DNA from 3 places in the Roseateles sp. P5_E1 genome. Region 1 is predicted to be linked to each of the others. Evidence: riboswitches for the same ligand, from Rfam matches in the RefSeq annotation. Region 1 holds a riboswitch; each other region holds the start of a gene.
What was found. Region 1 has a riboswitch for cyclic di-GMP ahead of ACXJKJ_RS02630 (hypothetical protein). Riboswitches for the same ligand answer to the same signal wherever they lie in the genome.

Region 1 (7,348 bases):
CACGGCTATGAGTCCCTCTGGCTGCCCGCCGCGCTGCTGCAGCCCGGCGAGCGGGCCCGCATGGTGCAGGCGCTGCTGGACAGCACACGCCACAAGCACCTGGACCTGCACTTCAACAAGGGCTTGGCCGGCGCGCCGCCCGCGGCACTGGCCAGCGCCGCCAACACGGCCACCAACCCGGCGGTGTGCGAGTCGTTCGCGCTGGTCATCATGGCCGACGGCGAGGCGCCCGCCTACCCGGGCCTGGCCCGCACCCCGCCCGACCTGACCAACGCGCACCGCAACGCGCGCGCCATTGATGCCGCCGCCGCCGCGTTGCGCCGCGTCGCGCCGAGGTCGGGCTCCTATGTGTCGGAGAGCAACTTCTTCAACGCCGACTGGCAGCGCGAGTTCTGGGGCGCCAACGCCGCGCGGCTGCGGGCCGTGAAGGCGCGGTACGACCCCGATGGTCTCTTCTTCGTGCACCACGGCGTGGGCTCGCAGGCGTGGAGCGCGGACGGGTTTGTGCGGGTTTGAGAATTGAGTTCTGCGCATGGCCTGCTCACCCGCGCTAGCCCCTCGGCAGCTTGCTTCATTTCCGATTCATACGTTGCTTGCGGCCCAAGGGCTTCGCAACTTTGACATTGGCATTCGGTGAAGCTCGGTGGGCCGATTCGATACATTGACCTTCAGTTCGAAACTTTGTTATCAGCTCCCTCCCGAATGGCCCTGCAATACCTGACCGTCCCCGTCACATCCTTTCAGCAGAACTGCTCCCTTGTCTGGTGCGACGTCACGAAAGACGCCGCCGTCATCGACCCCGGTGGCGAGCTGCCCCGGCTGCTAGCGGCGGTGCAGGAGCGCGGCCTGAACCTGAAGGCCATCTGGCTGACCCACGCCCACATCGACCACGCTGGCGGCACTGGCCAGTTGGCCCGCGAACAGGGCCTGCCCATCATCGGCCCCCACCCCGGCGACCAGTTCTGGATCGACGGCCTGGCGCAGCAAAGCAAGATGTTTGGCTTCCCGCCGGCAGAAGGTTTCAAGCCCGACCGCTGGCTGGACGATGGCGACACGGTTCAGATCGGCCAGGAGACCCTGACCGTGCGCCACTGCCCCGGACACACGCCGGGTCATGTCGTCTTCCACTCAGCCGCGGCGCGGCGCGCCTTCGTGGGTGATGTGCTGTTCGCTGGCGGCATCGGCCGGACCGATTTCCCTGGCGGCAATCACCTGCAACTGATCGACGCCATCCGCCAGCGCCTATGGCCGATGGGTGATGAAACCGTGTTCATCCCGGGCCATGGGCCGGAAAGCAGCATCGGAAGAGAGCGCCGCAGCAATCCCTATGTTGCCGATGTCGTTTGAACGGCGGTTGGAGGTAATTCGTTCACAAACACATCCAGCAACATTTACGCCCGAAGCGAAACGTGCTCTCCTACTCTTTGATGAGGGCTCGCATGGGGTGGGCCGAGGAGTGCTTCGATGTGGATGTCCGAGTTTGTGCAGCCGGGGCAGGTCCCGGGCTCCCGTCCTCGCGAGCGCCGTCAGGCGGCCTCGCTTTCCAACCAATGGATGGGCCTTGTGCTGGAGGAGCTCGACCACGGCGTCGTGCTTCTCAACGGCGCGGGCCGTGTGCTTCACAGCAATCTCGCGGCGCGGGCGTCGCTGGATGACAACCACCCGCTGGAGCTCGTCGGCCAGCATCTGCGGGCCCGCCTGCTGACCGACGCGGTGCCTCTGGCCGACGCGCTGGAGGGCGCCGAGGCAAGTGGCCGGCGCTGCCTGCTGCGCCTGGGTGACGATCGCGCCGAATGTGGCCGCGCCAATGTCGTCGTCGTGCCGCTGAACCGCGATGTCAACCAGGCGGCGGTGCTGCTGATCCTGGAGCGCCGCCAGCTCTGCGGCGACCTGGCCGCGCAGTGGTTCGCGCTGCGCTACCAGCTGACGCCGGCCGAGACCGAGGTGCTGAAGGCGCTGTCCAACGGCGTCAAGCCGACCGAGGTCGCGCAGCGCCAGGGCGTGGCCATCTCGACGGTGCGCAGCCAGATCCAGAGCATCCGCGCCAAGAGCGGCGCCGACAGCATCGGCGAGCTGATGCGGCAGTTGGCCTTGCTGCCGCCGCTTGTTTCGTCGCTGCGGCCGGCCAAGCTGGTCAATTGAATCCCCTCGTCCAACGGGTACGTTGACCGGTCCCCCGAGGGGACGGCGATGCTTGCCGGATCGACCGGCAAGCACATCGCCCAAGGCGGGCCGGCTAGGGACGGCCCGGCGCTCGGCCCGCAAGCACTAACATTCGACCGCGCTCCGGAGCCAAATGCTCAGAGCGCCGCCGGATGCCTGACGACACGCTCGACAACGAACTCCTGGCCCTGCCGCCCTCGCTGCGGCAGCTGGCCGCGCGCGGCATTGCACGCAGCTATCGCAAGGGCATCGTGCTGATCGAGGAGAGCTCGCTCGGCGACAACCTCTATCTGATCCTCTCCGGCTCGCTGCGCGCCTTCAGCAGCGACGCCCGTGGCCGCGAGATCACCTACGGCGTCTATGGCCCCGGCGAATACGTCGGCGAGATGAGCCTGGACGGGGGGCCGCGCTCGGCCAGTGTCATCACCGAAGAAGGCAGCCGCCTGGTCATGGTCACGCGGGCCAGCCTGCTGACCCACATCAGCGAGCACCCCGAATTTGCCTTCGAGCTGCTGACCAAGGTCATCCGCCGCGCCCGCGCCGCAACGCTGTCGACCAAGCAGCTGGCGCTCAACGACGTCTATGGCCGTCTCAAGAACCTCGTCGACGAGACCACCGGCGATGGTCGCCACCTGGCGCTCACCCACCAGGGCATGGCCCAGCGCCTGGGCTGCTCGCGTGAGATGGTGTCCAAGCTCGTCAAGGACCTGGAGCTGGGCGGCTACCTGAGGCGCGTGGCGGCCGGCGAATACCAGCGACTCAAGAGCCTGCCAGCGCGCTGGTAGCTACCGCGACCTGACCTGCAGCGGCGGCGCAACCGGGAAGCGCTGGTCCGGCTTGGCTGCGCGCTTGTAGAGGCCCTCGACCTTGGGCAGGTTGGCCTGGATGTCGCGGATGCGCGTCGTGCTGGCCGGGTGGGTGGACAGCCATTGCGGCGGCGCGCCCTTGTTGGCCGTCATCATCTTTTCCCACAGGCGCACGGCGGCGGCGGGGTCATAGCCCGCACGGGCGGACAGCTCGATGCCGACGAGGTCGGCCTCGCTTTCGTCGTCGCGGCTGAAGCGCAGGTTGACCAGTTGGGCCCCCATGCCGGCCAGGCCGCGGCCCACGTTGCCCAACCCCAGCAAGGCCGAGCCGAGTTCGACGATGCCGTTCGTGAACGCCGACTTGCCGACGCGCTCGCGAGCATGCTCGCGCAGCGCATGCGCGACCTCATGGCCCATGATGGCGGCGACCTCGTCGTCTTCCAGCTTGAGCTTGTCGAGGATGCCGTAGAAGAACGCGATCTTGCCGCCCGGCATGCAGAAGGCGTTCAGCTGCGCGCTGGCCAGCAGGTTGACTTCCCACTTCCACTGCCGGGCGCGGTCGTTCCATTCGTAGCTGAAGGGAATGATGCGCTGGGCGATGTAGCGCAGCCTCTGGGCCTGGGGGTGGTCCATCGGCGCCAGGGCACGCTGCTGGCCGGCCTCGCGCATCATCAGCGCGTACTGCTGGCCACCGGCCTGTTCCAGCTGGTCGGCCGACACGAAGCCGGTGAACTTGCTCTTGGGCCCGACCTCCACGCCTTCGCGTGCCCAGGCTGGCATGAACGCTGCGGCACCGGTAGCGGCAAGCAGCCCGGTGAACAGGCGGCGGCCGCGCAGGGCCGGGGGCGCGCAGCGGCCGGCGGCGCAGTCGGCGCAGTCGCCGAACATGCGCGTCGGCGGGTCAGTGAACTGCAGGTCGTCGCGGACCTGGAAGTCGTCGGCATCCATGCCGACATTGTGCTTGGGCGGCGATGGCGGCTTTCGTAGGACAGCGGCGCGGGACTGGCGACAATCACCCCATGGACAGCCAGCAATTCCGCGCCGCACTGGGCATGTTTGCCACCGGCGTGACCATCGTCACCGTTCGCGCTGCGGACGGCGGCCTGGTCGGCCTCACCGCCAATTCCTTCAACTCCGTGTCCTTGGACCCGCCCCTGGTGCTGTGGAGCCTGGCGCGCCGCGCCGGCTCCATGCCGGTGTTCTCGCATGGCTCGCATTACGCCATCAACATCCTCGCGGCCGACCAGAAGGAGCTGGCCCAGCGCTTCGCGACGCGTGACATCGATCGCTTCGCCGGCGTGGCCTGGCACGAGGGCGCGGGCGGCGCGCCGGTGCTGGAGGGGGCTGCTGCCGTCTTCGAATGCGCCAACCGCAGCCGTTACGAGGAGGGCGACCACGTCATCTTCGTCGGCGAAGTCGAGCGTTGCTCGTCCCGGCTCGGCGCTCAGCCGCTGATCTTCCACGGCGGCCGTTATTTCACCGAGTTGCCGATCTAGGGTTTTTTCCGGGTTGGCGTTGTCGATCCGGTCGGGCTCTGATCGTCGTCATGACAGAGGGCCATCCTCTGTCCAACCACGGAATCGACCATGACCAACACCGTCACCCTGCACCGCGTGCTGCGCTGCCCGCCCGACCGCGTCTACCGCGCCTTCACGACACCGGCCGCCATGGCCAAGTGGCTGCCGCCCCATGGCTTTACCGGCACCGTTCACGAGATGGATGCCAAGGTGGGTGGCACGTACAAGATGTCGTTCACCAACTTTACGACCGGCGGCGGCCACAGCTTTGGCGGCCGCTACCTGGAACTGGTGCCAGGCCAGAAGCTGCGCTACACGGCGGCCTTTGACGACCCCAACTTGCCCGGCGAGATGACGACGACCGTCGAGCTGCGCGCCGTGTTCTGCGGCACCGAGGTGCACATCAAGCAGGAAGGCATCCCGGCCATGATCCCGGCCGAGGCCTGCTACCTGGGCTGGCAGGAGTCGCTGACCCTGCTGGCCCAGCTGGCCGAGCCGGAGATCAACCAGTAACGTGGTGCGCTCGGGCCGAGCGACGGGCCGCCCCTAGCCGGCCCGCCATGGCGATGTGCTTGCGGCTCAATGCCGCCAAGCATCGCCGCCCCCTCGGGGGGGCCGGTTAGGCCCGCTCGTGTTCAGCGGAGCGGGACTGGACGAGGGGTCTTTACTTGACGCCTGGTGTCGGCACGATGGCCGCCATCGCGGCCTTGAAGGCGGGGTCGGCCATCAGTGCGTTCCAGGCCGCCATCAGGCTGCCGTAGTCACCGGTCGAGATCTTCTTGGCGTTGATCGCCGTCGTGAGGGCGGCGTTCAGGCGCACGATCTCGGCGTACTTCGCATAGCCCTTGCCCTTGAGCTGGGTTGCCGCGTAGTTGCTGTAGCCCCAGGCGTTGTTGAGGTTGTTCCAGTCGCCCGAGCCGGGCTGGACATAGACGACCGGTGCGGGAGCGGGCGACGGGGCCGGTGCGGGCGGTGCGGCCACGGGTGCCGGAGCTGGTGCCGCGGCGGGCTTGCCGCAGGTGCCGCTCACGTTGATGCGCACCCAGCCCGTGCTCGGCACGCCGTCGACATTGACGACGACTTTCACGTTGTTCGCGCCGGCGAAGAGATAGGGCTGGGTCCAGATCGTCTTGACGACCTTGGGCGTCAGCGCGATTTGCGTGTTCTGCGCGATCAGTGTGTCGTTGCTGTAGATGCGGTTGGTGCTGGTGGCCACGGCCGAGGCGCTGACCTCGTCGTACTTGAAGTTGAAGGCGCAGCGGCCGAGGCTGGAGATGAAGGCATCCTTCTCGCTGACGGTGATCTGGGGCATGGCGCCCGTGGCCGTGCCGTTGGCGGCGACGAGCATGGGCGCGGCCTGGGCGAGGACGGTCTGGCCGTCGCTCTTGACGATGCGCACGAGGCCGGTGAGCTGGGCCGTCGGGTCGGCGGCGAAGCTGGCCTGGGCGAACAGGGCGAGGGCAGCGAAGGCAATGGCTTGGTACTTCATGGCGTGGTCTTTCGGGTTGATGCAAAGGGTGGGGCTACTGGGCAGTAGCCGGCACCTCCCCGTGTGCCACGCTGCGGACATGTCCTTGTCCGCCCAGGGCGGCCCCGCTGTCTTTTGCTCCTGTCAGAGCACGAAGACCGGTGGCTTTGCGTCCCCGCCTTTCGACGGGTTTGCCGACTGCATGGGACGCAGTGTGCGGATGTAAGCCGTGTTTTGTCCGTGCGTCAGTTCACGAACCGAGACCCCCGCCCGGCGAGCGGCGCGAGGCCCGCGACGAGCGGTTTTTGAAGCTTGCGGCGGGCTTGCGCCGAGCGTTTTCAGCTCAAGCGACCGGCCGGCAAGGCCGTTGGCGCAGCGCTCAGCGTGCGCCAGCGCCATGCGCCCAGCGCGGCGCTGAGCGCAACACTGGCGCCTGCCAGCAGAGGCAGCGGCGCGCCCAGATCCTTTTGCAGCAGGAACATGCCCCAGCCCATCAGCATGAAGGCCAGGATGGGCACGACGGTGGTCCAGGCCGTGGGCGACTTCATGCGCGAAGGCGCGCGCAGCAGCCAGCCGGTGCTCAGTGGCAGGGCGCCAAAGGCCAGGCACAGCAGTGCGGCATTGTTCGCGGCCCAGGCCAGCAGGCCCAGGCCGGCGGTCGTCAGCGCCCAGGCAACCAGGGCGTGGCGCAACTGCATCAGCGCAACCGCGCGGTTCAGCGCCTCTCCCTGCGGCAGGCCTGGCAGCAGCCGCATCAGGGCCTGTTCGCGGCGGCTGTGCCAGAGCATGTTGGGCAGGGTGAAGCAAGGGTTGAAGCCGATGCTCGCCAGGCCGATGGCCATGCCGTAGGCGCCTTTGGTCCAGTTGTCCTGCAGGCCCTGGCCGGCCAGCGCAAACGCGATGAAGAAGCTCAGCGCGGCGATGCCCACGGCCATCACGGCGCCCAGGCTCTGGTGCAGCCAGTGCTGCCGGCCATGCAGCACGATCTCGGCGCGGCGCATGGCGCTCTGGCCCGTCGGTTCGGCCTGCGCGACGACATGGCGCTGCCAGGCCGACACGGCGAGCGCAAAAGGCTGGCTCAGCCATTCGCCCACCCGGCCGAAGGCGGCGGCACCGGCGTATTTGCCCTGCATGCTGTCCTCGGCGGCGCGGCGCATGCGGCCCAGGCGGGCATAGGCCTCGGCGTGGGCCGCGTCGCCCCTGCCGAACAGCCGCGTGAGCGACCAGCCCAGGGCCAGCAGGCTCAGCGCGAGCACGGACAGCGGCTGGGCCAGCCACAGCTCGCGCAGCGCGGTGCCCAGAGGCGCCAGCCGCCGGTCCAGTCCGGTGCCGAAGAACAGCACCGGCCCGATGGAGATCACCAGCCAGAGCTGCCATTCGCGCGTCGCCCAGCC
Region 2 (7,603 bases), on a different contig from region 1:
GGCAACCTCGACCGCGAGGGCGGTGCGATGTTCGCCAAGGCCGCCGCCTTCGCGTCCAATACCCAAGGCAAGCCGGGCAGTGGCAAAGGCATCACGACGGGCCGGCGCAAGAGCCGCGTATCTGGTGCGCCGGAAGTGTTCGGCGAACTGCCCATCACCGTGATGGCCGAGGAAATGGAGATCGCCGGCGAGGGCCAGATCAAGGCGCTGATCAGCATCGCGAGCAATCCGGTGCTGTCGGCCCCCGGCGGCCCGCGCATCGCCAAAGCGCTGGAGAAGCTGGACTTCATGCTCAGCCTGGACATCTACGTCAACGAGACCAGCCGCCATGCCGACGTCATCCTGCCCGGCCTGTCGCCGCTGGAGGACCTGCACTTCGACGTCGCCTTCCCACAGCTCAGCCATCGCAACCATGCGCGCTTCTCCGGCCCGGTGTTCGACGCGCCGGCCGGCACGCCGCAGGAGTGGCAGACCATCCTGCGCCTGTGTGCCCTGCTCGAAGGCCGCGGCCTGGATGTCGACGTGGCCCAGCTCGACGACGACGCCATCGAGGCCGACGTGAAGCGCTTTGCCGGTGACAACACACCGGCCATCCTCGCCGCGCTGCGACCCTGGCGCGGCCCCGAGCGCTTGATCGACCTGCAGCTGCGCGTCGGCCCCTATGGCGACCAGTTCGGCCGCAAGCCCGACGGCATCAACCTCGCCAAGGTCAAAGCGGCGAGCACCGTCGAAGGCGGTGGCATCGACCTCGGTGCGCTCACCGCCCGCATTCCCGAGGTCCTGCGCACGCCCAGCGGCAGGGTCGAGCTCGCGCCGCCCTCGGTGCTGGCCGACCTGGCAGAAGTGAAGACCGAGGCCGCGCCCGAGTTCAGCCTCATCGGCCGGCGCGACACGCGCTCGGGCAACAGCTGGATGCACAACCTGCCCGTGCTGGCCAAGGGGCCGGACCGCTGCACGCTGCTGGTCAACCCGGGTGACGCGGATCGCCTGGGCCTGGCCGAGTTTGCCCGGATCAAAAGCGCGGTCGGTGAGCTGATCGCGCGCGTCGAGCGCAGCGCCGACATGAGCCCCGGCGTGGTCAGCCTGCCGCATGGCTGGGGGCATGACCTGGACGGCGTGCAGCTCGGCGTGGCGCGCGAGCGGCCGGGCGTCAACATGAACGAGCTGCTGGACGACGCGGCACGGGACCCTTTGAGCGGCAATGCGGTGCTGAGCGGCATCGCCGTGGAGATTGCACCCGCCTGACCTGCCGAGACCGCGACGACCCGCCACATTTTGCGAACAACTTGTCAAGCATCGCCGGGCCGACCTGCCTAAACTCCCAGTAAAGCGGCGGTCGTCCCTGGCGCGCTCGCCACGGACGGCGATGGCGCGACGCATCCGCCAGCGGGAGCGATTTGATGGATGCAAAAGTTGCCGACCCTCCGGTCGTGCTGTTCGTCGATGACGAGGTGTCGATCCTCAGTGCGCTGCGACGGCTGTTCCGGCCCCAGGGTTACCGGGTGTTGCTGGCCGAAAGCGCCAAGGCCGGACTGGCCATGCTCGAGACCGAGCCGGTCGATCTCGTCGTGTCCGACATGCGCATGCCGGAGATGGACGGCGCGGCGCTGCTCGAACAGGTCCACCAGCGCTGGCCGACCGTCGGGCGCATCCTGTTGACGGGTTATGCCGATATCGGCTCGACCGTCGCAGCCATCAACCGCGGGCAGATCCACCGCTATATCGCCAAGCCCTGGGACGACCGCGAGCTGGTGATGTGCGTGCAGGACGGCCTGGAGCGCCGCCGGCTGGAGAAGGAAAACCGCGCGCTGCAGCTGCTGACTCAAAGGCAGAACGACGAACTGCAGGCCTTGAACACCGACCTGGCGGCGCGGGTCAAGGCGCGGACCAGCGAGCTGGAACAGGTCAACGCCATGCTGGAGACCTCGTTCGCGCAGTTGCAGGAGAACTTCCTGCTGTCGATCAACGTGTTCTCAGGTCTGATCGAGCTGCGTGGTGGTGGCATGGCGGGCTATTCACGCGAGGTGGCCGACCTGGCTCGCCGCACGGCGCGGCGGCTCAACCTGGGTGCAGCGGCAGAGGAAGACATCTACATCACCGGCCTGCTGCATGAGGTCGGCAAGATCGGCCTTCCGGACACGATGCTGCGCAAGCCGCTCTCGGCCATGTCCAGCGATGAGCTGGCCTTGTACCGCCGCTACCCGCTCAATGGCGAGGCGGCGCTGCTGCCGCTCGGGCGGCTGCAACGCGTGGCGCGCCTGGTGCGGTCGCACCACGAACGCATCGACGGCAAGGGCTACCCCGATGCGCTGAGCGGCGACGAGGTGCCGCTCGGCGCGCAGGTGGTGAGCGTGGCTTGCGACTACTACGCCGCACAGTCCGGCCGGCTGTCGCTGAAGCGCCATTCGGCGGCCGAGGCGCATTCGCTGATCCTCGGCGGTGCCGGCACGCGTTACGAGAAGGCTGTTGTCGAGGCCTTCGAGCTGGCGCTCAAGGACGAGCCCTCCGAGAAGCCGCGTGACCGGGAGCTGCAGCCTCACGAAGTGATGCCGGGCATGGTGCTGTCCCGCGACCTGCTGTCGCCGCAGGGCACGCTGCTGCTGGCGGCGGGTTTCGTCTTCGACAACCGGGTCGTCAGGCAGCTGCGCGAATTCGCCGGCCGTGAAGGCGCAAAGCTGCATGTCTTCGTGAAGCTGCCTGAAGGAGGTGCGACGTGAGCGAACGCATCCTGCTCGTCGACGACGAGCCTCACATCCTCAGCGCGCTGCAGCGCCTGCTGCGCAACGGGCTGAAGGACACCGGCGGCGCGCGCTATGACGTCGAAAGCTTCACCGACGGCGCCGTGGCTCTGGCACGGGCGCGCGAGTGCGCTTTCGCGCTGGCCATCTCCGATCAGCGCATGCCGGGCATGACCGGCGTGGAATTCCTGCGCGAACTGCGTCAGGTGCAGCCCGACTGCGGGCGCATCATCCTGTCCGGCTATGCCGACCTGAACGCGCTGGTGGCGGCCATCAACGAGGCCGAGATCGCCCGTTTCATCTCCAAGCCCTGGGCCGACTTCGACCTGCTCAGCGCCGTGCGCCAGGTGTTGCGCATCCGCGAGCTGACGATGGAGAACCAGCGCCTGGCTGACCAGGTGCGCCAGCAGATGGGCGTGCTCACCGCCCAAGAGGCGGAGCTGCGCCGCCTGGAGCGGCTCGAACCGGGCATCACCCATGTGAAATGGGGCAGCGACGGCTCGTTCATCCTGGAGGACCCGGATGAAGAGGTGAAGTGGTGACCGCACTGACGGTCGACTTCAGCCTCGCGCTGCAGGCCGTCAGTGCGTCGGTCCTGGTGCATGGATCGGACCGCATCCTGTTCGCCAACGCGGCGATGGAACGCCTGCTGGGCTATGGGCTGGAGGCGCTGCAGCAGATGCCGCCGCACGGCTGGGCAGCGCCCGAGTTCGCCGATGAGTTGCAGCGCTATGGCCAGCGGGCGCTGGCCGAGGAAGGCGAGCTGCCCGCGATCGAGATCGAGGCGCTGACGGGCAGCGGCTCGCTGCGCGTGCTGGAAGTCAAGGCGCATCGCGTGATGCTCGACGGCCAACCCTGTGCGGTGCTGACCGGGCAGGACCTCAGCGACATCCGCCACGTGCAGACCAGCCTGTTGGACATCGGCCGCGTGCTCTACCAGATCCTTGAGAACAACCCGGTGGCCACGCTCGTGATCGACAAGTCTCACCGCGTCACGCACTGGAACGCCTCCTGCGCTCAGCTCACCGGCCGCGACGCCTCCGAGATGCTGGGCCGCGACGACACCTGGCGCGCCTTCTACCCCGAAGCCAGGCCGCTGCTGGTCGACCTGATCCTGGACGGCAATGTCGAGCAGGAGCGCCAGCGCCTGTACGGCCGGCACTGCCAACCGTCGCCGCACATCGCCAACGCCTACGAGGTCGAGGGCTATTTCCCCAATTTCGGCCGGGAGGGGCGCTGGCTCTACTTCACGGCCGCCCCGCTGGTCGATGCCCACGGCGAAGTCGTCGGCGCCATCGAGACACTCCAGGACATCACGCGACGGCGCCAGGCCGAGGACGAACTCCGCCGCCATCGCAACGAACTCGAGAACATGATCGCGGACCGCACGGCCGAGTTGCTGAGCACCCATCATGAACTCGAAGCCTTTCTCGAGAACGCGTCGGTAGGCATCATCGCGACGTCCAACCAGTTGATCCAGCGCGGCAACAAGAAGTTCATCGAGATGTTCGAACTCGGTGACGTCCCGCCCCATGGACTGCCGACGCGCCGCCTGTTCAAGAGCGACGAAGACTTCGAAGCGCTGAGCCAGATCGCCATCCCGGTGCTGTCGCGGGGCGGCTCGCTGCTGCACGAGATGGAGGTCTGCACGCTGGCCGGCAACACGCTGTGGGTGCAGATCATTGCCTACGTGTCCAACCCCGAGGAGCCGACGGCGGGCACCTGGTGGCTGCTGCAGGACCGCACGGAGGTGCGCCGCGTGCAGCGTGAGCTGGAGCTCAACTACGAGCGCATCAAGCAGACCAACAACCGGCTCGAGGAAGCGCAGAACCAGCTGCTGCAGGCCGAGAAGATGGCCTCCATCGGGCAGCTCGCCGCTGGCGTGGCCCACGAGATCAACAACCCGATCGGCTTTGTCAGCTCCAACCTCGGCTCGCTGCGCGGCTATGTCCAACCCGTCTTCGCGTTGCTCGCGCTGCTGAGGAAGACGCCGGCCGACGCGCTGCCGGGCAATGTGCGAGAAGAGCTGGACAGGGTGGATGCCGCCGTCGACCTGAGCTTCGTGCAGGAGGACCTGCCCCAGTTGCTCGACGAGAGCGAGGAGGGGCTGTCGCGGGTCAAGAAGATCGTGCAGGACCTCAAGGACTTCTCGCGCGTCGACCATGCCGATTGGCAGGACGCCGACCTCAACGCCGGGCTGGACTCGACGCTCAACGTCGTCATGAACGAGGTCAAGTACAAGGCCGAGGTTCGCAAGGACTATGCCGTGCTGCCTCCGGTGCACTGCATCGCCGCGCAGCTCAATCAGGTCTTCATGAATCTGATCGTCAATGCGGCCCATGCCATCAAGGAGCGCGGCACGATCACGCTGACCACGCGCGCCGAGGATGGCTGGGTTCGCATCGAGATCGCAGACACGGGCAGCGGCATGAGCGAGGAGGTCAAGCGGCGCATCTTCGAGCCCTTCTTCACGACCAAACCCGTCGGCCAAGGGACGGGCCTGGGCCTGTCCCTGTCTTTTTCCATCGTGCAAAAGCACGGCGGCCGCATCGAAGTGGATTCCCAACCCGGCGTCGGCACGCGCTTCACGGTCTGGATCCCGCTGCACCCGCCGCAGCCCTCCTGAGCTTTTGTGTCCTGCGTGACACAAAGCAACCACAGCGCAGTAACTCACGAAACGCAGACTAGCGGCATCGAAAGCTCGCGCTGCCCGCCGAGTCAGAAGTCACGCAGCGCCTTTGTCGGGCCCCGTATCTCGGCACCCCGGCGCCTAGACTGAACCTGTTTCACAACCCAGAGGGCAAACCCGTCGAAAGGCGGGGACGCAAAGCCACCGGCCTACAGCGCGCAAGCGCCACGGCAGCGGGGCCGCCAAGACCGGCAGGTCTTGATCGGCGTGGCCCTCCTTCGTACGAGAACCCGGCCATGCGCAGTACCCGCCCTGTCTCCTGGACTTCCTGGACCCTCAGCCTGCTGACCGCCGCGGCCCTCACCGCTTGTGGCGGTGGCAGCAGCGACAGCCCGACCGTCCAGGTCAGCGAGGCGGCCTCGGTCATCAACCTGACCGTTGATCTTGCCGATGGCGCCGCCGCCAGTGTCGAGGCTCAGCCCAGCTTCCACACCGCCGCCGTCGATCTCGAAGAACCCGACAACGGTGCCGCACCCCACCGCAGCAACGCCCTGGCCGGTGTCGCCACCCAAGGCCTGACACGCGACCGCCTGGACGACGCCATGCGGCCTCGCGCCTTCGCGGCGGGTGCAGGCGAAGCCGCCCCGATGGCGACGTCCACTGCGGTGACGACCTATACGCCGGCACAGATCCGCGCCGCCTACGCGCAGCCGGCCCTGCCCGCCAGCACCGCCGGCCTGACCGCCGCCCAGGCCGCCCAGCTCGGCGCCGGCCAGACCATCTACATCGTCAACGCCAAGCACGACCCCAACATCGCCGCCGAACTGGCCGCCTTCAACACCAAGTTCGCGCTGCCGACCTGCAGCTCGCGCATCCTGGCTGCCAACGCCAGCCTGCCGCTGGCCAAAGCCTCCGCGTCCAGCTGCGAGCTGGTCATTGCCTACAGCACGACCGCCGGCGCCCTGACCGCCACGGCGCCCGCCTATGACAGCGGCTGGGCCACCGAGATTGCGCTGGACGTGCAATGGGCCCACGCGACGGCACCGCTGGCGCGCCTCGTCCTCATCGAAGCGCCGGATGCCGGCGTCGGCAGCCTGTCCAAGGCCGTGGCCCTGGCCAACAAGATGGGCGCCGGCGTCGTGTCCATGAGCTTCGGCGCCGCCGAGGGCAGCTGGACGTCGAGCTATGACAGCGCCTTCGCCACCGCCGGCATGAGTTACCTGGCCGCCACCGGTGACAACGGCGCGGCCGTGTCCTGGCCTTCGGTGTCGACCCGCGTCGTGGCCGTCGGCGGCACCACGCTGAGCTACAGCAGCGGTGCGCGCAGCGAAACCACCTGGACCGGCACCGGCGGCGGCACCAGCGCCTATGTGGCCCTGCCCAGCTACCAGAGCGGCACCATTGGCGGCTACGCCAAGCGCGCCGTCGCCGACGTCGCCTTCAACGCCGACCCCAACTCCGGCCAGTACGTGGCGCTGATTGCACAGGGCGCGACGACGACGCGCTGGGTCAGCGCCGGCGGCACCAGCCTGGCCACGCCGCAATGGGCCGGCCTGCTGGCCGTGGCCAACGCGATGCGCGCCGCCGCCAGCAAGGCCCTGCTCGGCCAGCCTCATGCCGCCCTCTACCAGCAGATCGGCGCCGTGCCGACGCAGTACGCCGCCGCCTTCAAGGACGTGGCCAGCGGCAGCAACGGCACATGCACGAGCTGCGCCGCCAAGGCCGGCTATGACACGCCCACCGGCTGGGGCACGCCCAACGTCAGCGCGCTGCTGAGCAGCCTCAGCGGCGCCAGCGTCACGACCTCGACGACCACCCCCACGCCGACGACCAGCAGCGGCCCGACGCTGACGACCACCAGCCTGAGCGGCACGGCCGGCAAGGCTCTCGCCGCCACCATCGGCTACTCGGCGCCGGGCGCGAGCTCGCTGAGCATCAGCATCAGCGGCGCCGCCAGCGGCATGAGCTTCTCGGCCACCAGCAGCGGCCTCGCCCTGAACTGGGCCAACCCGGTAGCCGGCCGCACCAACCTCGTCATCACGCTGAAGGACAACCTCGGCCAGACGAGCACGGGCAACGTGACGGTGACGATCAACGCGAGCTGAACTCAGCACTGGCGACTGCTCGAATACTGCTTCGTCACGATCCAGACCAGCTGACACGGGCAATGAGGCCGCCACCATCGCGTGGCATCAACCTGAGCTCGGCGCCCTCGGCCCGCGCGATGCGCTCGACG
Region 3 (7,603 bases), on a different contig from region 1:
GCGAGCGCAAACAGGATCGCGCCCAGCAGGATCAGGCTGTCGCTCTCCAGTTGATGGTTGCGCAATTCGCCCAGTGCGACGTGCAGCACCGTGCCGGCGCTGAACATGGCAATGGCCGCCATCGCGGGGCTGGCGATGCGGCTGGTCCAGCGCTTGGAGGTGCGCCAGGCGCCGACCAGCGCTTCCGCTGCCGACGCCACGGCCGCGGCCTCCGGCCCGTTCAGCAGCAGCAGCAGGAAGATGAAGATCTCGCCAGCGGTGAACGAGTTCGTTGAACGCGGAATCCGCACCGGCACCAGCCCGGCCAGCATCGCCAGCAGCGTGCCGCCCACCACGCGCAACCAGGCATCCGGCGAAAGGCTCACGACGTGGCGCAACGAGTGCGCGAGCACCACCACACCGATGCAGACCACCGCCCACCAATACACCGCCGCCTTGCGGTTGTAGTCCGGCATCAGTGCCTGATGGACGCGCCGAGGCCAGCTCACTCCGGGCTCGGCGCCTGCAGCAACCATCATCGTTCGCCGGTGCGGGCAACTTCGCTGAGCACGACACCCTCGCTGAGCACCACGCCCTCGCTCAGCACGACACCCTCGCTGAGCACCACGCCTTCGCTCAGCACCACGCCTTCGCTGAGGACGACCCCTTCGCTGAGGACCACACCCTCACTGAGGACGACGCCTTCGCTGAGCACCACACCGCTGCCCGATGCCAGCCAGCCGGAAAGCGTCGCGGTGGGGACGAAGACGCCCGTGCGACCCAGCAGCGAACTGCGGCCGACCAGCGAATTCAGCGTGATGACGCCGTCGGTCAGGAAGCGCTGCCCCGTCGGCACGGGAGACGCCGTGATCGTCGACAGCGCCGCGCCGGGGCGGATCTGGACAGTAACGCGCGTCGCGCTGCCGCCCACCCAGAACAGGCCCGGGTCGTACACCGGCTGGTAGCGGGTGAAAAGCGCGCTGCCGCTGTAGAGGTGGCGCCCGCCGGCGAAGATGATGCGACTCCAGGGCACCGACTGACCGCCGATGATCGACACCGGCGCGGGCATCACCTGGCCCGGCGCCAGCAGCGGCGCACCCGCCGCGATGCGGCCGCTGGCGATGACCGTGGCGAGATCGCTGCGCAGCGCACCGGCCAGCCGCACCGCGCCGTCGACGTTCAACAGGCCCGCGCCCTGCTGCAGCAGGTTGGCGCCCGGCAGGGCCTGCGCGGTGTACTGCAGGATCGCCTTCACCAACGGGGGCGTCAGGCCGGGGTTGGCCTGCAACATCAGGGCCACGGTACCGGACACCACCGGCGCAGCGACCGAAGTGCCGCTCAGGTCCATCAGCCCGCGGCCCCGCGGCTGCGCCGTGCCGCCATAGGGCGCCGACAGCGAGGGGAAGTCCGTGGCGAGCGTGCTGCCGGCCGCCATCGGGCCGACGATGCGATTGCCCGGAGCCACCAGGTCCGGCTTGAGCAGGTTGTCGGCGACGCGGCGCCCGTCGGGCAGGAACAGGCCGCCGCGGGTGGGCCCGCGGGAACTGAAATGGTTGACTGCGTCGTCGCTGCGCGAGGCCGTCGCCTGCGTGTTGGCCGACCCCACGGTGATGACCGAGGGCTCGTTGCCCGGCGAGCTGATCGTGCCGTAGCGCTCCTGGCCGGAAGCGTCCGTGCCGTAGTTGCCGGCGGCAACGACCACCACGAGGCCGGCTGCGCTCGCGCCGCGCAGAGCGCCGCACAGCGGGTCGGTCCGATACGACTCGGTCGAATCGGCGGCAAGGCTCACGTTGAGCACGCGGATGTTTTGCTGCTTCGCATGCGCGATGACCCAGTCGATCCCGGCCAGCACATCGCTCAGCTCGCCTTCGCCGCGGCTGTCAAGCACCTTGACGTCGACCAGCGAGGCCTGGGTCGCAATGCCGCTTGACTCGGGCAGACGCGACGTCGAGCGGCCTGCGGCGACGCCCGCGACATGCGTGCCGTGGCCATATGCATCCGCCCCGCCCGCCGCTTGGGGGCGTTCATCGAGCGCCGCGTCGGATCGGTCGACGCCGGGCTGCCAGGCGCGGCCCGCGCCGCCTTGCGTCACCTTCTCAAAGTCGACGGCGCGTGCGACCCGCGAGCGCTGGCCATCGGTGAACGCGGTGTGGTTCCCAGCGATGCCCGAATCCAGCACGGCGATGGCGACGCCCGAGCCGTCCAGGCCCCGCGCCGCGCCGATCGTGGCGGCACGCACGTCGGCTGCGCCGGTGGAGGCCTCGGTCAGGCTGAACGTGCGGGCCGCGCGCCGGTTCGGCGAGATGCTCTGCACGTCCGGCCGCGCAGCGAGCGCGTCAACCTTGTCAACGGGCAAGGTCACGAAAAGCGCCGGCACCGACTGGTAGCGCCAGTAGACGGTGCCACCCGCCGCCACGACCGCGCGGCGGAGCTCGACCAGCTCGGCGTCCCGCCCGTCGCTGACGACCAGGGTGTGCACGTAGCGGCGACCAGCCAGTTCCTGTTGCCAGCGCTGGCGAGGCGCAGCGGCCGAATCGACGGCCTGACGCAAATCGGCGGCAATCTTGTCGCGCGGCGCTGCTTGCGCCAGTGCAGGCCACAGCAATGCAGCCAGCGTCAGCAGCAGCGCAAGCGCCGCGTGCAGGCGCCACTCGATCAGAACTACGAATCGAAGAGGGAGCGTGGTGGACTTCATGGACAGCTTTCGTTGTTGCGCTGATTCCTACGCACACGCCCGGTCGGGCGTCGCGCCGCATCCCGGCGACGGAAGAGCTGCCATGTCGACGGCGACCTGCCGGCGGCTTGTCCTTGGCAACCCCGCTGTCGTAACCCGCCAGGCGGGCCTTAGACCGGAAGCTTTGCGACCCCGGCTTTCGCTCGGGTGTGCCTTTGTCATCAGTGAAAAAAATGTATCTGAAATCGCGGCGTAACGCTGTGAACAAGTGGCGCTTCCAGTACCGTCTGGCCACCGTTACACATCGACGATCCGGCCATGAATGCAGCACCGTCCAAATAGGAAGGCATGCGCCGATCGACGCAAGCCATGTCAGGGTGCCCAGGCCTCAGTCTTGCGCTGCAGCAGCTGACGCTGGCGGCGGCCGTAGTACCAGACCGACGAGGAACTGGCGCGCGATATCAACAACCATCTAGCCCGTGGGCACCTGCCGCATGGGCCGCATGGACGACCCCGGTGCGGTGGTCGACTCACGGCTGCGCGTGCGCGGCGTGAGCGGGCTGCGCATCGCGGATGCGAGCGTGATGCCGACGATCACGAGCGGGAATACGAATTCGCCGACATTGATGATTGCGGAGAAGTTGGCTGGGTGGTTGGTGGGGTGAGCCGCGCTTCGCCGGCCCGCCGCCGCGCGCCGGCCAGCTAACGACCACCGTTGCCGGTAGCCAGCACTGTCCCCGCCTCACCTTCGATCCAGGCCGTCTTGCTGTCCACCACCTGGATGCGCCACAGGTCGCGGTCTGCCTGCGTGGGCTGTCTGACCCACGTCTTGCCGCCATCCGTGGTGGCAACAACCATGCCCCCACGGCCGACAGCCCATCCGTTGTTGGCATCGGCGAACGCAATGTCAGCGAACTGCCCGCTGACGCCCATCACCTCGGTCCAGGTGGCGCCAGCGTCGTCCGAACGGTACAAGCCGAAGGTTTGCGCGGACCACCAGGTCTTGGCATCGCTCGCGATGACTTTGCTGCGCGTGTTGAACGGCGATTCAACGTTGGGCGCGAGAACCGTCCAGGTCTGGCCATCGTCCACCGTACTTGCCAGCAACGTGCGAAGTCCATAGATGACGATCTGTCGCCCGTCTCCGAAGAACAGCCCACCTACGCTCACCGTCTGCGGCGGTGACAGGGTCATCCACGTCTGGCCGCCATCGCGGGTAAACACCAGCCCGCGCCGATCGGTCGGCTCGCCCCAGCCACGGTTGGCGTCGACGAAGTCGAATCGCACCAGGCCCCCATGAACTAGCTGGCCATCACGCCATGTGGCGCCGCCATCCGACGTCTTGTACAGGCGGCCGTCGCTCTGCAGCATCCAGCCGATCTTGTCGTCGACGAAGCGCAGCGCCGTGTTGGTGGCCGTGGAGGGCAGGCCCGTGCTCGGCTTGGTCGTCCAGGTTCGCCCGCCGTCGCTCGTCTGGCGCAGTTGGCCCGTCGCATCCAGACCAAGGCCGCGCTTGGCGTCGAGGAAGGCGAGTTTCATGGAGTACTCGCCAAACCAGGGCGACGAGGGAAGGTCGTTGCGCAGCAGAGCGGCGTCGACCGCGATCGTCCAGTTGCGTCCTCCGTCGGTCGACAGGAAGGCGCGCCCGGTGCTGTCCTGCATGCTGAAGACGTTGCCATCGACCTGACGAAGGCGCTTGAAGGCCGCATAGGTGGGTTTGCTGAGGCCCTCCACCGATGCGGAGGACCACGTTTGCCCTCCGTCACCGCTCCAGGCCAGACCGCGTTCTGCGTACTCGCCTCCCAATTCGGATGGCCGCCAGATAAAGGGGCCCTGTGACGGCACCAGCACCGTCGTGCCGACGGCCAGGGCTCCCTCGCCGGTGGCGCCCAGCGCAGGCAGCCGCACGGTGCTCCAGTGCGTTCCGCCGTCGTTGCTGGAGATCAGCGTCCGATTGTCGAGGCTGGCCAGCAGCACCTGGTCCGCTGCGCTCGCCCGGATGATGCTCAGCCTGTTGCCCACCGGCATCGCGGCGCCATCAAGGGTGCTCGGGTCGACGCGGCGCCAGCTGTCACCGCCGTCAAAGCTCAGGAGGAGCGTATAGGTTGTTACCCAGCTCACCGTGGCCGGGTCGAACGTCGACAACACCCATCCGGCAGCCACGGTCTGGTCGTCGACCAGGTTGAAGAACGCGCTACCGCCATTGCCATGAGCCAACAGGTCGAGCACGACCGTGCTGGTCCGTCCGAAGTCCGTGGAGCGTCTCAACTCGGCACCGGAGAAACCCCAGAACGTCCCGCGCGATGAAATGTCGCTGAGAAAAAAATCGTGCCGCGCCCAGGTTGCGCCCCCATCGGTCGTGTGCAGGCCCGTGGTGCCGACGATAGCGATCTGATCGTCGACCGCCACCAGCCGACTGCCAAAGCCGGCTCGCAGCGCAAGGGGCACGGGGGCCGTGCGGCTCCATGTCTCCCCACCATCGGTCGTGCGGAGCAACGTGGGCTCGTCACCCATGACCCAGCCGTGCTTCGCCGAAGCGAAACTGACGGCCCTCAGCGCTTTCGTGGAACCGCTGGCCTCAGTCGACCAGGTGACGCCGCCATCCGTGCTCCGGGACAGCTCGCCATGCTCTCCCGTTACGAACAGCGAGGTCTTGGATGCAAAGAAGCTGTCGGTGTGCACATTGCCATGCGGTAACGGCTGCTGCCAGCACCAGCCGCCATCGCCTGTCTTGGAGCATTGCAGGCCCCTGACGTTGTTCAGGTTGGTGATGCTGACGCGGACGACCTCCGTCTTTGATGCGCCTGCAGCGTTGCTCACTGTGAGCTTGACGTCGTAATCGCCACCCTTGGCGTACTGATGCTTCGGACTGGTCTCGGTGCTGGTCTTGCCGTCACCGAAATCCCAACCAAAGCTGAGGCCCGCCGTCGAGGGCGCGCTGCTGCCAAACTGGAGCTCACTGGTCGACTCGGCCGTCGCCGGTGCCGTGACGCTGAGGGTATCTGGCAAAGGGGTCGGCGGTGTGGGAGGCTCGCCGCCGCTCCCACCACCGCCGCCACATGCGCTCAGCAGCGCCGCTGCAACCAGCGCACCCCACCAGCTCGGCAATTTCCTGTTCAGTGTTTTCATTCGCACTCTTCGGCTGATATTTGCTAATCAGTCTATCCGTGCAATAGGGCACGAAACGATGTGTCTATTTCCCGTCAGTTAGCAAAAGGCCAAGCAAAGCATCACGCTGCAGACACGGCCGGCTAGGTGCGGCCGGCATGCAATCTCCGTGAGGCCGACGGCCGCGACAATCACGGCATGCCGTCTGATCGTTCCCGCGTCCTCTCCGTCATCCCGCCGATGACGCAGCTGAACACGCCCTACCCGTCCACCGCCTACCTGACGGGCTTCCTGCGCTCACGCGGCATCGATGCGCAGCAGGTGGACCTGGCGCTGGCCCTGGTGCTGGAGCTGTTCACACCCACCGGCCTGGCCCAGCTGCATGAAGCCGTGCTGGCCCTGCCCGAAGGCGAGCGCACGCCGCAGACGGCCTGGTTTGCCGCCGAGTTCCCGGCAATAGCTGCCGCCACGCCGCGCGTCCTCGGCTTCTTGCAGGGCCGCGACCCGACGCTGGCGCATCGCATCAATACCCGCGCCTTCCTGCCCGAAGGCGCACGCTTCGCGTCGCTGGACGCCTATGTCGACGAGGACGGCGGCGACCCGCTCGCCTGGGCGTTTGGCGCCCTCGGCTTGCAGGACCGCGCGCGCCACCTCGCAACCCTCTTCCTGAACGACCTCGCCGACGTACTGCGCGACGCCGTGGATGAACGCTTCGAGTTCGTCCGCTATGCCGAATCCCTGGCCGCGGCCCAAGCGCATTTCGACCCGCTGGCCACCGCCCTGGCCGCTCCGCCCAATCTCGTCGACCGCACGCTGCACACGTTGACGCTGGCCGCGCTGGAACAGCACCAACCCGAGGTCGTGCTGCTGTCCGTGCCTTTCCCTGGTTCGGTCTACGCCGCCCTGCGCATCGCCCAGACGATCAAGGCCGCACGGCCAGAGGTCGTCTGCGTGCTGGGCGGCGGCTATGTGAACACCGAGCTGCGCGAACTGGCCGAGCCGCGCGTCTTCGACTTTGTCGACTATGTGACGCTGGACGCCGGCGAGCGGCCACTGCTGGCGCTGCTGGAGCACGTCGCCGGCAAGCGCTCCAAGACGCGCCTGGTGCGTACCTTCTGGCGCGACGGCACGGAGGTCAGGTACACCAACTTCGTCGAGCCCGACATTCCCTTCGATGACGTCGGCACACCGACCTGGGACGGCCTGCCGCTGGACCGCTATCTGTCGCTGCTGGACATGCTCAACCCGATGAACCGGCTCTGGAGCGACGGCCGCTGGAACAAGCTGACCGTGGCTCATGGCTGCTACTGGAAGAAATGCAGCTTCTGCGACGTCAGCCTGGACTACATCTCGCGCTACGAGGCCGCGTCGGCTTCAGTGCTGGTGGACCGCATCGAGGCCATCGTCAAGGAGACGGGCCAGACGGGCTTCCACTTTGTCGACGAAGCCGCGCCCCCGAAGGCGCTCAAGGCTCTGGCCGAGGAGCTGATCCGTCGCGGCGTGGCCATCAGCTGGTGGGGCAATATCCGCTTCGAGAAAACCTTCACACCCGAGCTCTGCCAGCTGCTGGCCGATAGCGGCTGCATCGCCATCTCGGGCGGGCTGGAGGTGGCGTCGGACCGGCTGCTGAAGCTGATGAAAAAGGGCGTCAGCATCGAGCAGGTGGCGCGCGTGACCAAGGCCTTTGCCGATGCGGGCGTGCTGGTGCACGCCTACCTGATGTACGGCTTCCCCACGCAGACAACGCAGGACACCGTGGACGCGCTGGAGTACGTGCGCCAGCTGTTCGAGAACGGCTGCATCCACAGCGGCTTCTTCCACCGCTTCGCTTGCACGGTGCAT

Region 2: another riboswitch for cyclic di-GMP. It lies ahead of ACXJKJ_RS09690 (S53 family peptidase); the one in region 1 lies ahead of ACXJKJ_RS02630 (hypothetical protein).
Region 3: another riboswitch for cyclic di-GMP. It lies ahead of ACXJKJ_RS07685 (S8 family serine peptidase); the one in region 1 lies ahead of ACXJKJ_RS02630 (hypothetical protein).

The regions. Positions count from the first base shown of each region.
Region 1 is NZ_JBFUMN010000001.1:535,259-542,606, forward strand. It holds gene ACXJKJ_RS02595 (FAD-dependent oxidoreductase) at 1-516, shown strand, start outside; gene ACXJKJ_RS02600 (MBL fold metallo-hydrolase) at 703-1,347, shown strand; gene ACXJKJ_RS02605 (helix-turn-helix transcriptional regulator) at 1,465-2,142, shown strand; gene ACXJKJ_RS02610 (Crp/Fnr family transcriptional regulator) at 2,316-2,948, shown strand; gene ACXJKJ_RS02615 (M48 family metallopeptidase) at 2,949-3,857, opposite strand; gene ACXJKJ_RS02620 (flavin reductase family protein) at 3,989-4,465, shown strand; gene ACXJKJ_RS02625 (SRPBCC family protein) at 4,556-4,999, shown strand; gene ACXJKJ_RS02630 (hypothetical protein) at 5,151-5,975, opposite strand; cyclic di-GMP riboswitch class I at 6,070-6,160, opposite strand; gene ACXJKJ_RS02635 (hypothetical protein) at 6,293-7,348, opposite strand, start outside.
Region 2 is NZ_JBFUMN010000007.1:96,117-103,719, forward strand. It holds gene ACXJKJ_RS09670 (molybdopterin-dependent oxidoreductase) at 1-1,245, shown strand, start outside; gene ACXJKJ_RS09675 (HD domain-containing phosphohydrolase) at 1,401-2,717, shown strand; gene ACXJKJ_RS09680 (response regulator) at 2,714-3,280, shown strand; gene ACXJKJ_RS09685 (ATP-binding protein) at 3,277-5,364, shown strand; cyclic di-GMP riboswitch class I at 5,528-5,614, shown strand; gene ACXJKJ_RS09690 (S53 family peptidase) at 5,664-7,472, shown strand; gene ACXJKJ_RS09695 (ATP-binding protein) at 7,507-7,603, opposite strand, start outside.
Region 3 is NZ_JBFUMN010000005.1:124,316-131,918, forward strand. It holds gene ACXJKJ_RS07680 (sensor histidine kinase) at 1-455, opposite strand, end outside; gene ACXJKJ_RS07685 (S8 family serine peptidase) at 515-2,674, opposite strand; cyclic di-GMP riboswitch class I at 2,787-2,877, opposite strand; partial or broken gene ACXJKJ_RS07690 (GMC oxidoreductase) at 3,130-3,318, shown strand; gene ACXJKJ_RS07695 (YCF48-related protein) at 3,356-5,782, opposite strand; gene ACXJKJ_RS07700 (B12-binding domain-containing radical SAM protein) at 5,960-7,603, shown strand, end outside.